One region of the Sphaerisporangium dianthi genome, then DNA from elsewhere that is predicted to be linked to it. Evidence: predicted binding sites of a transcription regulator. Region 1 holds the regulator's gene; the other holds the start of a gene.
The links. The regulator HrcA, encoded in region 1, represses chaperone genes, less so after heat shock. The targets are predictions, from matches to a motif close to TTGGCACTCTCNNNNNGAGAGTGCCAA.
Positions count from the first base shown of each region.

Region 2: the regulator HrcA is predicted to act here: its motif matches at 2,889-2,915, upstream of ACFO60_RS37885 (FmdB family zinc ribbon protein).

Region 1 is NZ_JBHSFP010000001.1:484,705-490,502, reverse strand. Features, by position in the region: gene ACFO60_RS02055 (DUF3097 domain-containing protein) at 1-294, opposite strand, end outside; gene ACFO60_RS02050 (hypothetical protein) at 316-1,254, opposite strand; gene hrcA (heat-inducible transcriptional repressor HrcA) at 1,664-2,674, shown strand; gene dnaJ (molecular chaperone DnaJ) at 2,675-3,814, shown strand; gene ACFO60_RS02035 (16S rRNA (uracil(1498)-N(3))-methyltransferase) at 3,828-4,553, shown strand; gene ACFO60_RS02030 (hypothetical protein) at 4,653-5,372, opposite strand; gene ACFO60_RS02025 (SigE family RNA polymerase sigma factor) at 5,369-5,798, opposite strand, start outside.
Region 2 is NZ_JBHSFP010000049.1:30,787-36,584, forward strand. Features, by position in the region: gene ACFO60_RS37875 (LCP family protein) at 26-1,174, opposite strand; gene ACFO60_RS37880 (potassium/proton antiporter) at 1,302-2,804, shown strand; gene ACFO60_RS37885 (FmdB family zinc ribbon protein) at 2,955-3,299, shown strand; gene ACFO60_RS37890 (S-methyl-5'-thioadenosine phosphorylase) at 3,678-4,484, shown strand; gene ACFO60_RS37895 (RcpC/CpaB family pilus assembly protein) at 4,708-5,475, shown strand; gene ACFO60_RS37900 (D-alanyl-D-alanine carboxypeptidase family protein) at 5,554-5,798, opposite strand, start outside.

The DNA.
Region 1 (5,798 bases):
CGACCCTGACGCGCTGCGGGCGGGCCCCTTGGCGACGGCGTCCGGGGCGGGGCGCACGAGCGTCACCGGCTTGCCGTCGAGGAGGAACGCGGCCGGCGCCAGTGGGAACACCCGCCGCCGCCCGAAGCGGTCCTCCAGGGTGACGGCCTCCTTGTCACAGGCCACCACGGCTCCGCAGAAGCCTCCGCCGGCGTCCTCCACCACCAGGTCGAGCTCGGCCGGCACCTTGGGGATCTTGCCGCGCAGCGGTCGCCGCCAGTCTCCGGCCAGTACGTCCCGTCCGTAGTCCCGCATAGCTGGGCACGCTAGCAAAGATCACGCCCGGGGCGGGGCGCCCTGGGGCCACCCGCCGCCGTAGGGGACGGCGGCCGCCGCCTGCCGCTTGCGGTTACGGCTGCGCCGCACGAGGACGACGATCGTCGTGACGACCGCGAGGAGGAACCCGGCCAGCGGGACGAGGATCAGGAAGGCGACGCCGCCCGCGAGGGCGCCGGGGTCGGCGGTCAGCGACTTGCCGACGCCGAACAGCGCCTGCTTGCCCGCCTCGGCCTCGCAGCTCACCTTGTAGGTGCCGGGGGCGGGCACGCCGATGTCGAACACGGCCTCCCACGCCCGCCCGTCGGCGCTCACCGTCTGGGAGGCCTTGGGCGAGGTCAGGCCCACCTTGTTCCCGGCGCCGTCCGTGGCGAGGCAGGTGACGTCGGTGGGCCCGGACGCCGAGGCGTACAGGATGGGCTTGTCCTTGGGGTCGATCGCGACCGTCACGCTGCCGCCGCTCTGGAACGTCCGCGTCGGCGCCGCGTCCGTGATGGTCTTGAAAAGGCCGCCGGCGAAACCCACGACGCCCACGACGCCGCAGATCACGGCGACGAGCCAGGCGAGCACGATCCACAGCACGCGCGGCCGCACCGGGCCGGGCGCCGCCGGGGCGGGCGTGGCGTAGAGAGGGTGAGCGGCCCCGGGCGGAGGCGTCCCGTAGGAGGGGCCTCCGTAGGAGGGGCCGCTCGGGGCGCCGGACGGGCCACCGGCGGGAGCGCCGTAGGGGGAGCCGGCCGGGGCGCCGTATGGAGAGGAACCGGCCGGGGCGCCGTAGGAGGAGGATCCGGCTTGGCCGCCGGAGGCGGAGCCGTACGGAGCGTCCGAGGGTGAACCGGACGGCGGCCCCTGCGGGCGGGGAGGGACCTGCGGACCTGAGGAGTCCGGACGCGGCAGCCGGGTCGTCGCGTCGGGCAGGCGGGGATCGTTCTCGCTCATGCCGTGAGTCTGGATTAGATCACTTGCCAGCGGATAGCAAGCCGCTTGTCACCGGCCGGGCCGTCTGCCGTCCATGTGCGGCTTGTCACCTTTGAGGCCGCTTCTCGCCGGCTCATCTCACCGGCTCGTCTCACTGGTTCACCTCACCGCTCGGCAGGCTGATCACCGGTTCGGCGGCCTGTCATCGGCTCGTCTGCCGTGGGTCCGGTGGCTCGCTCGTCGCCAGGGACGGGTGTGCCCGGCGGGCCGGGCGGGTGGACGGGAAGGGAGCGGTTCACGGTGCGGGACGAGGGTGGGATGGCCTGAGTTATCGCACCCTGTGGCCAGGAGCCGTACACTTGGCACTCGGGAACACTGAGTGCCAGACCCGGTGTTCACGCAGGCACGGACAGGCAGGGAGGTGAGCATGATGCTCGATGAGCGGAAGCTGGCCGTTCTGCGCGCCGTCGTCGAGGATTTCGTGTCCACCAACGAGCCGGTCGGGTCGAAGGCACTGGCGGAGCGTCACAATTTGGGGGTCTCTCCGGCCACTGTGCGCAATGACATGGCCGTCCTCGAAGAGCAGGGCTACATCGCGCAACCTCACACCAGTGCGGGGCGGGTTCCCACCGACAAGGGATACCGGCTGTTCGTCGACCGGCTGTCCCAGATCAAGCCTCTGTCGGCCGCCGAGCGTCGCGCCATCGAGACGTTCCTGGCCGGCGCCGTCGACCTCGACGACGTCGTGACGCGCACGGTGCGGCTGCTGGCGCAGCTGACCCGCCAGGTGGCCGTGGTGCAGTACCCGTCGCTGATCCGCTCAGCGGTCCGGCACGTCGAGCTGGTGCCCCTCGCCGAGCGGCGCATCATGCTCGTGGTGATCACCAACACCGGCCGGGTCGAGCAGCGGGTCGTCGACCTTCCCGACGTGGTGGAGGACGACCAGGTCGCCCACCTGCGGGCGGTACTCAACGCCTGCCTCGACGGGTGCCGGCTCGGCCGCGTGGCCGAGACGGTGGCCGACCTGCCCGAACGGCTTCCCGAGGCTGACCGGCCGATGGCGACCACCATCCTGTCGGTCCTGCTGGAGACCCTGGTCGAGCGGCACGACGAGAAGATCGTCTTCGCCGGCGCGGCCAACCTGGCGGGCGATTTCAGTGTCGGCCTGCGCGAGGTGCTGGAGGCGCTCGAAGAGCAGGTCGTGCTGATGCGGCTGCTCGGCGAGGCGAACGACCCCTCCGCCCTCACCGTGCGCATCGGCTCCGAGAACCCTTACTCGGGGCTTCACGGCACCTCGATCGTCGCCGCCGGGTACGGTTCGGGCGACAATGAACTGGCTCGGCTCGGAGTGCTGGGCCCTACGCGAATGGACTACCCGGTGACGATGGGAGCGGTGCGCGCAGTGGCACGCTATGTCGGCCAGATCCTGGCGGGGTCCTAGGTGGCCCGCGACTATTACGGCATCCTCGGGGTCCGCCGTGACGCCACCCAGGACGAGATCAAGAAGGCGTATCGCCGCCTCGCACGTGAGCTCCACCCTGACATCAACCCCGACCCTGAGACGCAGGAGCGCTTCAAAGAGATCAACCAGGCGTACGAGGTCCTCTCCGACCCGAACAAGCGCCAGATGTTCGATCTCGGCGCAGACCCGTTCGGCGGCGCCGGAGCGGCCGGGGCGGGCGCGGCGGGCTTCGGCGCCGGCTTCCCGTTCAGCGACATCATGGACGCCTTCTTCGGTGGCGGCGCGGGCGCGCGCGGCCCCCGTTCCAGGGCCAGGCGCGGGCGCAACGCCACGATCCGGGTCGAGCTCGACCTGGCAGAGTCGGCGTTCGGCACCACGCGAGAGCTGGTCGTGGACACCGCCGTGCTGTGCGAGGTGTGCCAGGGGTCGGGCGCGGCGGCCGGCACCCACCCGGACACCTGCGACATGTGTCACGGCCGCGGCGAGATCTCCCAGGTCACCCGGTCGTTCCTCGGCCAGGTGATGACCGCGCGGCCCTGCCCCCAGTGCGGCGGGTTCGGCTCGGTCATCCACCACCCGTGCCAAGAGTGCTCCGGCGACGGCCGGGTGCGCACCCGGCGCACGATCAAGGTGCGCATCCCGGCGGGCGTCGAGGACGGCACGCACATCCAGCTCGCCGGCGAGGGCGAGGTGGGTCCGGGCGGCGGCCCGCCCGGCGACCTGTTCCTCGAGATCGTCGAGCGCCCGCACGAGATCTACGAGCGGCGGGGCGACGACCTGCACTGCACGGTGCAGATCCCGATGACCGCGGCGGCGCTCGGCACCATCCTCACCGTCGAGACGCTCGACGGCGCCGAGGAGCTCGACGTGCGGCCCGGCACCCAGGCCGGCCAGGTCATCCCGCTGTACGGGCGGGGCATCCAGCGGCTCAACGAGACCGGCAGGGGCGACCTGCTGATCCACGTGAACGTGGAGACCCCGAGCAAGCTCGACTCGGCCCAGGAAGAGCTGCTCAAGGAGCTGTCCAGGCTCCGCGGCGAGGAGCGCCCGCCGGGGAAGTTCGCCCCCGGCCAGCAGGGTTTCTTCTCGCGGCTCAGGGACGCCTTCAACGGCCGATGAGCGGCGGTGTGCGGTGAGCGTGCCGGTGTTCCTCGCCGGCGACCTGTCCGGTGAGGAGATCGTCCTCGACGGCCCTGAGGGACGGCACGCCGCCACCGTGCGGCGGCTGCGCGCGGGCGAGCGCGTCGACCTGACCGACGGGGCCGGAGCGGTGGCCGAATGCGTCGTGCGCGACGCAGGGAAGGACTCCCTGCGTCTCGGCGTCCTCGGCCGCCGCGTGGTCCCCGCGCCCGAGCCGCGCCTGGTCGTCGTCCAGGGGCTGCCCAAGGGCGAGCGGGGCGAGCTGGCGGTCGAGATGATGACCGAGGCCGGGGTGGACGTCATCGTCCCGTGGGCCGCGGCCCGGTGCGTCACCCAGTGGAAGGGCGAGCGCGCGGCCAAGTCGCTGGCCCGCTGGCGCTCCACGGCCCGCGAGGCGGGCAAGCAGGCCAGGCGGTTCCACATGCCCGAGGTCGCCGAGCAGGCGACCACGGCCGAGGTGGCCACCCTGCTGAGCGGCGCCGCCGTGGCGGCCGTCCTGCACGAGGAGGCCGCCGTGCCGCTGTCGCGCGTGCCGCTGCCCGCGAGTGGCGACATCGTCGTCGTGGTCGGCCCCGAAGGCGGCATCGCCGACGACGAGATCAAGCGCTTTCAGGACGCCGGGGCCACCCCGGCGCTGCTCGGCCCGACCGTGCTGCGCACCTCGACCGCGGGCGTCGCCGCCGCCGCGGTGCTGCTCGCCCGCTCAGGCCGCTGGTGAGCCCACCGGCGGCTGGTGAGCCCTACCGGCCGCTGGTGAACGCCGCGGCCGGCGGTGAACCCGATCGGCCGCTGGTAGAGGCGCACCTTGGAAGGGCGGCTACTCCTGCGTGGCGGTCTGGTCGGTGTCGGTGTCGGCCTCGGTGGTCATCAGAGGGCTGGCCGTGGGCTCCGGGGGGTCGCTGGGCGCCTGGGAGGCGGTCGGGGTCGGCTGCTCCACCGTCGGCTTCGGGCTGGACGTGGCGGTTCTCGTGGGCGTCGGCGTGCCGCTCTGACGCGTCGGCGTCGGACGGGGCTCGGTCGTCTGGTCCGGCTGCGACTCGGTGCTCGTGGGCTCGGCGCAGGGCTGCGGCGAGTCTCCCGCCTCGGGCTCCACGGTGGTCGGCGGGGCGGTGACGCAGTCGTTGCCCGGCGAGGTCGTGACCGACGGCGTGGGGGCCGTCGCGGGCGTCTCGCCGGCCGACGTGGTCGGCTGCGGGCGCTGGGAGCCGACGACCGCCGGTGAGTGGCCGCCGTTCCAGGGGCGGCGCGTGCTGGACTCGTCAGGAGGCGAGGTGTCGTACTGGACCTGGACGATGGGCTGCTGGTCGATGTCCAGCCGCTCTCGCAGGCCGGGCACGACCATCACGACGGTGGCGGCCACCAGGACGGCCCCGAACGCCGAGGCGGCGGCCCTCCACCAAAAGATCCCCCGCACACCGCGTTGCTCGATGCGGGTGCGGATGATCTGCAATCCTTCCGCGGAGGGCACGACAGAATCCGCCTCCGCGCGCAAGACACGGCGCAGGACCTCGCCGTACTCGTCGGGGGACTCGGTCATGACAATTGCTCCAGTACCGTGCGTAGTGCGGCCATGCCGCGGGCTGTGTGGCTCTTCACCGCACCCTTGCTGATGCCCATGGCGTGCGCGATCTCGGCTTCGGACAGGTCGCCGTAGTAACGCAGCACCAGCGCCTCGCGCTGCCTGGTCGGGAGCCCGCGCAGTGCCTCGATGACGGCGGACCGCTCGAGCTCTCCTATGGCTCCGTTCTCCGCGCTCGGCGCGTCGGGCAGCCCCTTGGGCGCGTATTTCTCCACGACGGCACGATGGCGGAGCACAGAGCGCGATCGGTTGACGACCGACTGGCGCAGGTAGGCGAGTGCCTTGTCGGTGTCGCGCAGGCGGCGCCACGCCCCATGAAGGGCGACGAACGCATCCTGCACGACTTCCTCCGCGGTCGCGCTATCGCGGACCAACAGCATGGCG
Region 2 (5,798 bases), on a different contig from region 1:
GGGAAGGAAGCGCCGTTGGAGGGCCTCAGGGAAGGATCTGCAGGTCGTTCAGGCCGCCGTTCTTGCCGAAGTACTCTTCCAGGTCGTCGTTCCTGACCGCGTCGAAGAAGCTCCGTCCCGCCTTCCTGTCCAGGCGTACGACGCTGGCGCCCTTGACCGTGGCGGTGCCGAGTGTCGGGATCGTGGCGGAGTCGACGGTGTCCGGGCGGATGTCGCGCAGCTCCAGCGCCAGGTCGCGCAGCGTGCTGAGCGTCACGCCCGAGTCGACGCTGACCGCCCGGGTGAGCGCCTCGAGGAAGTCGTTGAACTTGAGCGGATCGGTCAGCATGTCCCTGTTGATGATCTTGTGCCCCAGCGCTCCGACGAACGCCTGCTGCCGCTTGATCCTGTCGAAGTCGCCGCCCGGCAGGTTGTACCTCTGGCGCACGAACAGCAGCGCCTTCTCGCCCTCCAGGTGCACGAGCCCCTGCGGCCAGGTGACCTTGTTCATCGGGTCGTACACCTTGCGCGCGACGTAGACGTCCACGCCTCCGATGACCCGCGTCATCGTGACGAACCCCTTGAAGTCCAGGGCCGCGAAATGGTCGATGCGGACCTTCGTCAGGTCCTCGACGGTTTTGATCAGCAGCTTGGGGCCACCGAAGGCGTACGCCGCGTTGATCTTGTTGTTTCCGCGGCCGGGGATGCGGACATAAGAGTCGCGGGGGATTCCGATGAGAGTGAGCCGATCGCGGTCGGCCGGGACATGAACGATCATGATCGTGTCGGCCCGCTGGGCGCCCGACTCGCCCGGCCGCTTGTCCGATCCGATCAGCAGCCAGTTCTGCGCGTCCCCCACGGCCTTGCCCGGCCGGCCCGCCTCCTCCGGGAACGCTCCAGGTATACGCTCGATGTTGCCGTTGAGCGTGATCTGGCGCTCCATCACGACCGCGAACCCCGCCGCCAGCACCATGGCGAGAACGAGCCCGGTCGCGATCGCGAGCCGGCGTAAGAACCGTCGCTTCTTGCGCGGCCTCGGAGCTTCGGACCGCTTCGCAGACCCGGGCGAGTCGAGCGACCCGGCCGATTCAGCCGACTCCGGGGGCTCGGGCGCCGCGAGGGGGACGACCTCGTCGCCGTCGACGTAACGGTCCCTCCTCGCGTTCTCCAGGACCGGGGAAGTGTCGTCGGCCAATTTCGTCCCCTGAAACCGGTTGTATGGCGTCGTCTGTGTCGCGTGTGACGGTAGTCCATAGCCGTTGTTCGTGGTAGAGGCCTATACGAATACGACACAATGGACGGAAAACACGGGAGGGGGGCCAGTGAATCTCGATCTCTGGTTGCTCCTCGCGTCGATCGTCGTCATCGCCGCCATCGCCTCGGTACGCGTGGCGCACCGCACCGGCCTGCCCAGCCTGCTGATCTATCTCGCGCTCGGACTCCTGGTCGGCGAGGCCGGCCTGGGTCTCCAGTTCGAAAGCGCGCTGATCGCCCAGCAGATCGGCCTGGCGGCCCTGGCGGTCATCCTGGCCGAAGGCGGCCTCACGACGAACTGGGAACACGTCCGCCGGGCCGTGCCCCCCGCGGTCGTCCTCGCCACCGTCGGCGTCTCGGTGAGCATCGTCGCGCTGGCCACGGCGGTGCACTGGCTGATCGGCATGGACTGGCGCACGGCCCTGCTGCTGGGCGCCATCCTCGCCTCCACCGACGCGGCAGCCGTGTTCTCCGTCCTGCGCCGCCTGCCCCTCCCCGAACGCCTCTCGGGCATCCTGGAGGCCGAGTCCGGCTTCAACGACGCGCCGACGGTCATCGTCGTCGTCATGCTCAGCCAGGTCAGCACGCCGATGCCCAGCGTGGGACACGTCGTGCTGGACGCCGTCTTCGAGCTGGCCATCGGCTCCGCCGTCGGCCTCGCGGTCGGCCCCCTCGGCGGCTACGCCCTGCGCCGGGTCGCCCTGCCCGCGTCCGGCCTGTACCCCATCGCCGTGCTCGCCCTCGCCTTCGTGGCCTACAGCGGCGCGGCGCTGCTGCACGGCAGCGGCTTCCTCGCCGTGTACCTGTCCACGCTGGTGCTCGGCAACATGCGGTTGCCCCACCGCGTGCCGACCCGCGCCTTCGCCGAGGGAGCGGCATGGCTGGCACAGATCGGCCTGTTCGTCATGCTCGGCGTCCTCGCCAGCCCGCTCGAACTGCCACAGATGATCGTGCCGGGCCTGATCATCGGGCTCGTGCTGCTGCTGATCGCCCGCCCCTTGTCCGTGGTGGTCTCCGCCCTGGTCGTACGCGTGTCGGGCTCCGACCGGCTGTCCTGGCGCGAGCAGGCGTTCCTGTCATGGGCGGGCCTGCGCGGCGCGGTGCCCATCGTGCTCGCCACCATCCCGTGGGCGGCCGGGATCACCGGCGCGAAGGGCGTGTTCAACGAGGTCTTCGTCATCGTGATCGTCTTCACCATGGTGCAGGGGCCGACGCTGCCGTTCCTCGCCCGCGTCCTGCAGGTCAGCGCTCCGGCCGAGGCACGCGACCTCGGCGTCGAATCGGCGCCGCTGGAGGAGCTCAACGCGGACCTGCTGCAGGTCTCCATCCCGCCGGGCTCCGGGCTGCACGGAGTCGAGATCTTCGAGCTCCGCCTGCCGTCCGACGCCGCCGTCACCATGGTCGTGCGGGAAGGCCGTTCATTCGTCCCCGAAGGCTCCACGCGGCTGCGAGCCGAGGACCAGCTGCTCGTCGTGACCACGGCCGCGTGCCGGAAGACCGTCGAACGCCGCCTGCGAGCCGTCAGCCGCCGCGGCAAACTCGCCGGCTGGTACGGCGAACGCGGCGAATGACCCCCACCTCGCCCCCCGTCCTGTGGCTCAGGGCAGGGATTAGAACCCGTCCGGGTGGCGTTTAGCCTAATCGGCTGCGTACCATTAGCAGTCGCAGCGGTAGAGTGCCAATCTGCGTTGAGCCACACTGAGCCATATGAGGAGGAGCGCGTGCCCACCTACCAGTACGCCTGTACCGCTTGCGGTGAAGGGCTCGAGGTCGTCCAGCGGTTCACCGACGACCCGCTGACCACGTGCCCGAACTGCGAAGGTCAGCTGCGTAAGGTGTTCTCGGCCGTCGGCATCGTGTTCAAGGGCTCGGGCTTCTACCGGACGGACAACCGCTCCTCCGGCGCCTCGACCTCACCGTCCACGGCGGCCGCCGGCGCGTCGAGCTCCAGCGGCTCCTCGGGCTCTGGCGGTTCCTCCAGCGGCTCGTCCGACTCGGCCTCCAGCACGCCGGCGAAGAAGGAGCCCGCCTCGGCGAGCACCACGCCGAGCAGCTCCGCCGCCTGACGCCTCCTCGGGTTGTGCGGCCGCTCACGCCGTACAACCCACCACTCCCTCCCGGGAACGCCGTTCCGCCCAGCATGCCCGACCAAGGGCACTCCCCGCCCCGGCAGGCAGGCCCGCCCAGCGAACCCCTCTTCCGATGAACGCACCCCGTTAAGCGCCCCCCGGTGAACGCACCCCGTTAAGCGCATTCGGTGAACGCCCCCTTTGATCGCCCCCTTTGAGCGCGCCCCGGCGAACGCCCCGATCCAGTGCGCATCCCCACCCGCTGGGCACTCCCCGCCCCGGTGAGCACGCCTGCCCGCCAACCGCCACACGCGTTTTCCACAGGCTTCCCCTCCACTCTCACCGCTCCGCGCCGAGGACGCTAATCTCGGGCGCATGGTCATGACAGCTGACATCGGGGTCATCGGCGGTTCGGGTTTCTACTCCCTCCTCGACGACGCCGAAGAGATCGAGATCTCCACCCCGTACGGGTCTCCCAGCGACACCATCACGGTCGGCCGCATCGGCTCGCGCACGGTGGCGTTCGTGCCCCGTCACGGCCGAGATCACCGGTTCCCGCCGCATCGCATCCCCTACCAGGCGAATCTCTGGGCCCTGCGTTCCCTCGGCGTCCGCCAGGTGATCGCGCCGAGCGCCGTCGGCTCCCTACGCGCCGAGTACGGCCCGGGCACCCTGGTGATCCCCGACCAACTGGTCGACCGCACCTCCGGCCGGGCGCAGACCTACTACGACGAGGGCGGCGCGGTGCACGTCCCCTTCGCCGACCCTTACTGCCCGGTCGGCAGAGCCCTCGCCTACTCCCAGGCCCGGGCCGACGAATGGAACGCCGTGGACGGCGGCACTCTGGTCATCATCGAGGGTCCCCGCTTCTCCACCCGCGCAGAGTCACGGTGGTTCAGCTCCAACGGCTGGTCGATCGTCGGCATGACCGGTCACCCGGAGGCCGTCCTCGCACGCGAGCTGGCGCTCTGCTACACCTCCCTGTCGCTCGTCACCGACCACGACGCCGGCGTCGACGCGGGCGAGGGAGTCACCCAGGAGGAGGTCTTCGCCTTCTTCGCCGCCAACAGCGAGCGCATGCGCACCCTCGTCGGCTCGGTCGTCGCCGGGCTTCCCCTCGACCGCGACTGCCCCTGCGGCGATGCCCTGAACGGCATCAAACTCCCCTTCGAACTCCCCTGACCTCCAGCGGAACCCTCTGACCTCCAACCCCGAACGCCCTCCCCTGACCTGCCGGACGCGGCCCCGCAACCCACCCCACCCATGGCCGTCGTCCGGCACCAGAACCTGAAGAGATCGCACAGCCGAGGAGGCACCCGCCCCGGCCGAACACCCCGAACCGAACAAGCACCCGGGTCCGCCGAGGTCCCTGCACTCACCCCCACCACCGGAACAGGAGTCAACCATGCGGCGGGCCGTCCCCACTCGCGCAGTTCGGCTGCTCAACCGGCGGCGCCGGCCCGTGGCCGTCGCGCTCGCGGCGCTGGGCGCCGCGTGTGCCGGGCTCGCCGTGCGTCCTGCTCCCACTGTCGCCGTCCTGGCCGCCGCCCACGACCTCGGCGGAGGAACGCTGTCGGTGTCCGACCTGACGACCGTCCACCTGCCCGAAGAGGCCGTACCCGACGGCGCCCTGCGTCCGGGGGCCCGGGTGACCGGCCGCGTCCTCACCGCCCCGGCCAGGCGCGGCGAACCCATCACCGACCTGCGCCTGCTCGGCCCGGCGCTCATCGACGCCTACGGCCCCGGCATGCTCGCCACCCCGGTCCGTGTCACGGACGCCGCGTCCGCCCGCCTGCTGCGGCCCGGTGACGTCATCGACGTGATCGCCTCATCCGCCGGCTGGGACGACCTCGCCCCACCCTTGCCCCCCGACCCGGACCCCGCCGCGACCTCGGACCACGACCCCGGCGCCGCACCCACCGGGCCGTCCTCCCGAGCGGCCGTTCCTCAGAGCGCGGCCGCCGGAAGCGCGAACCCCCGAACCTCGACGGCCGCGCACGCCGTCACCGTCATCGCCGTGCCCAATGGATCACGTTGGGGCGGTTCCGCAGGCTCCATGTCCGAATCCGGCGCCCTGGTCGTGCTGGCCACCACCCCCGACCAGGCGGCGCGCCTCGCCCAGGCCGGCACGAGCTCGCGCCTATCGATCACCATTCACGGTCGAGGCCGCTGACAGCACGCCAAGTCGGCCCAGCACCGTCGAAGCCGCAGATGAACTGCGCCGACAGAGCCGAAGCAGCCTAAGCCTCGCTCACAGCAACGAGCCCAGCTTGGGGTCGTACTCCCAGTGCCAGGGCTCGAACGGGCTGTGATAGGCCCAATCAGGGTGTATCCAGCCGAACTGCTTGCCGTTGGCCTCCAGCCAGTTGAACTCCACCGACCGGAAGACCTGGACGCCTCCGCACAGGTCCACCGCAAGGCCGAGCCCGTGGTTGCTGCGCCCCGGCACCGCGGCGAACCCCGGTCTCCGGTAGAAGATCGACTGCTGCTGTCCCA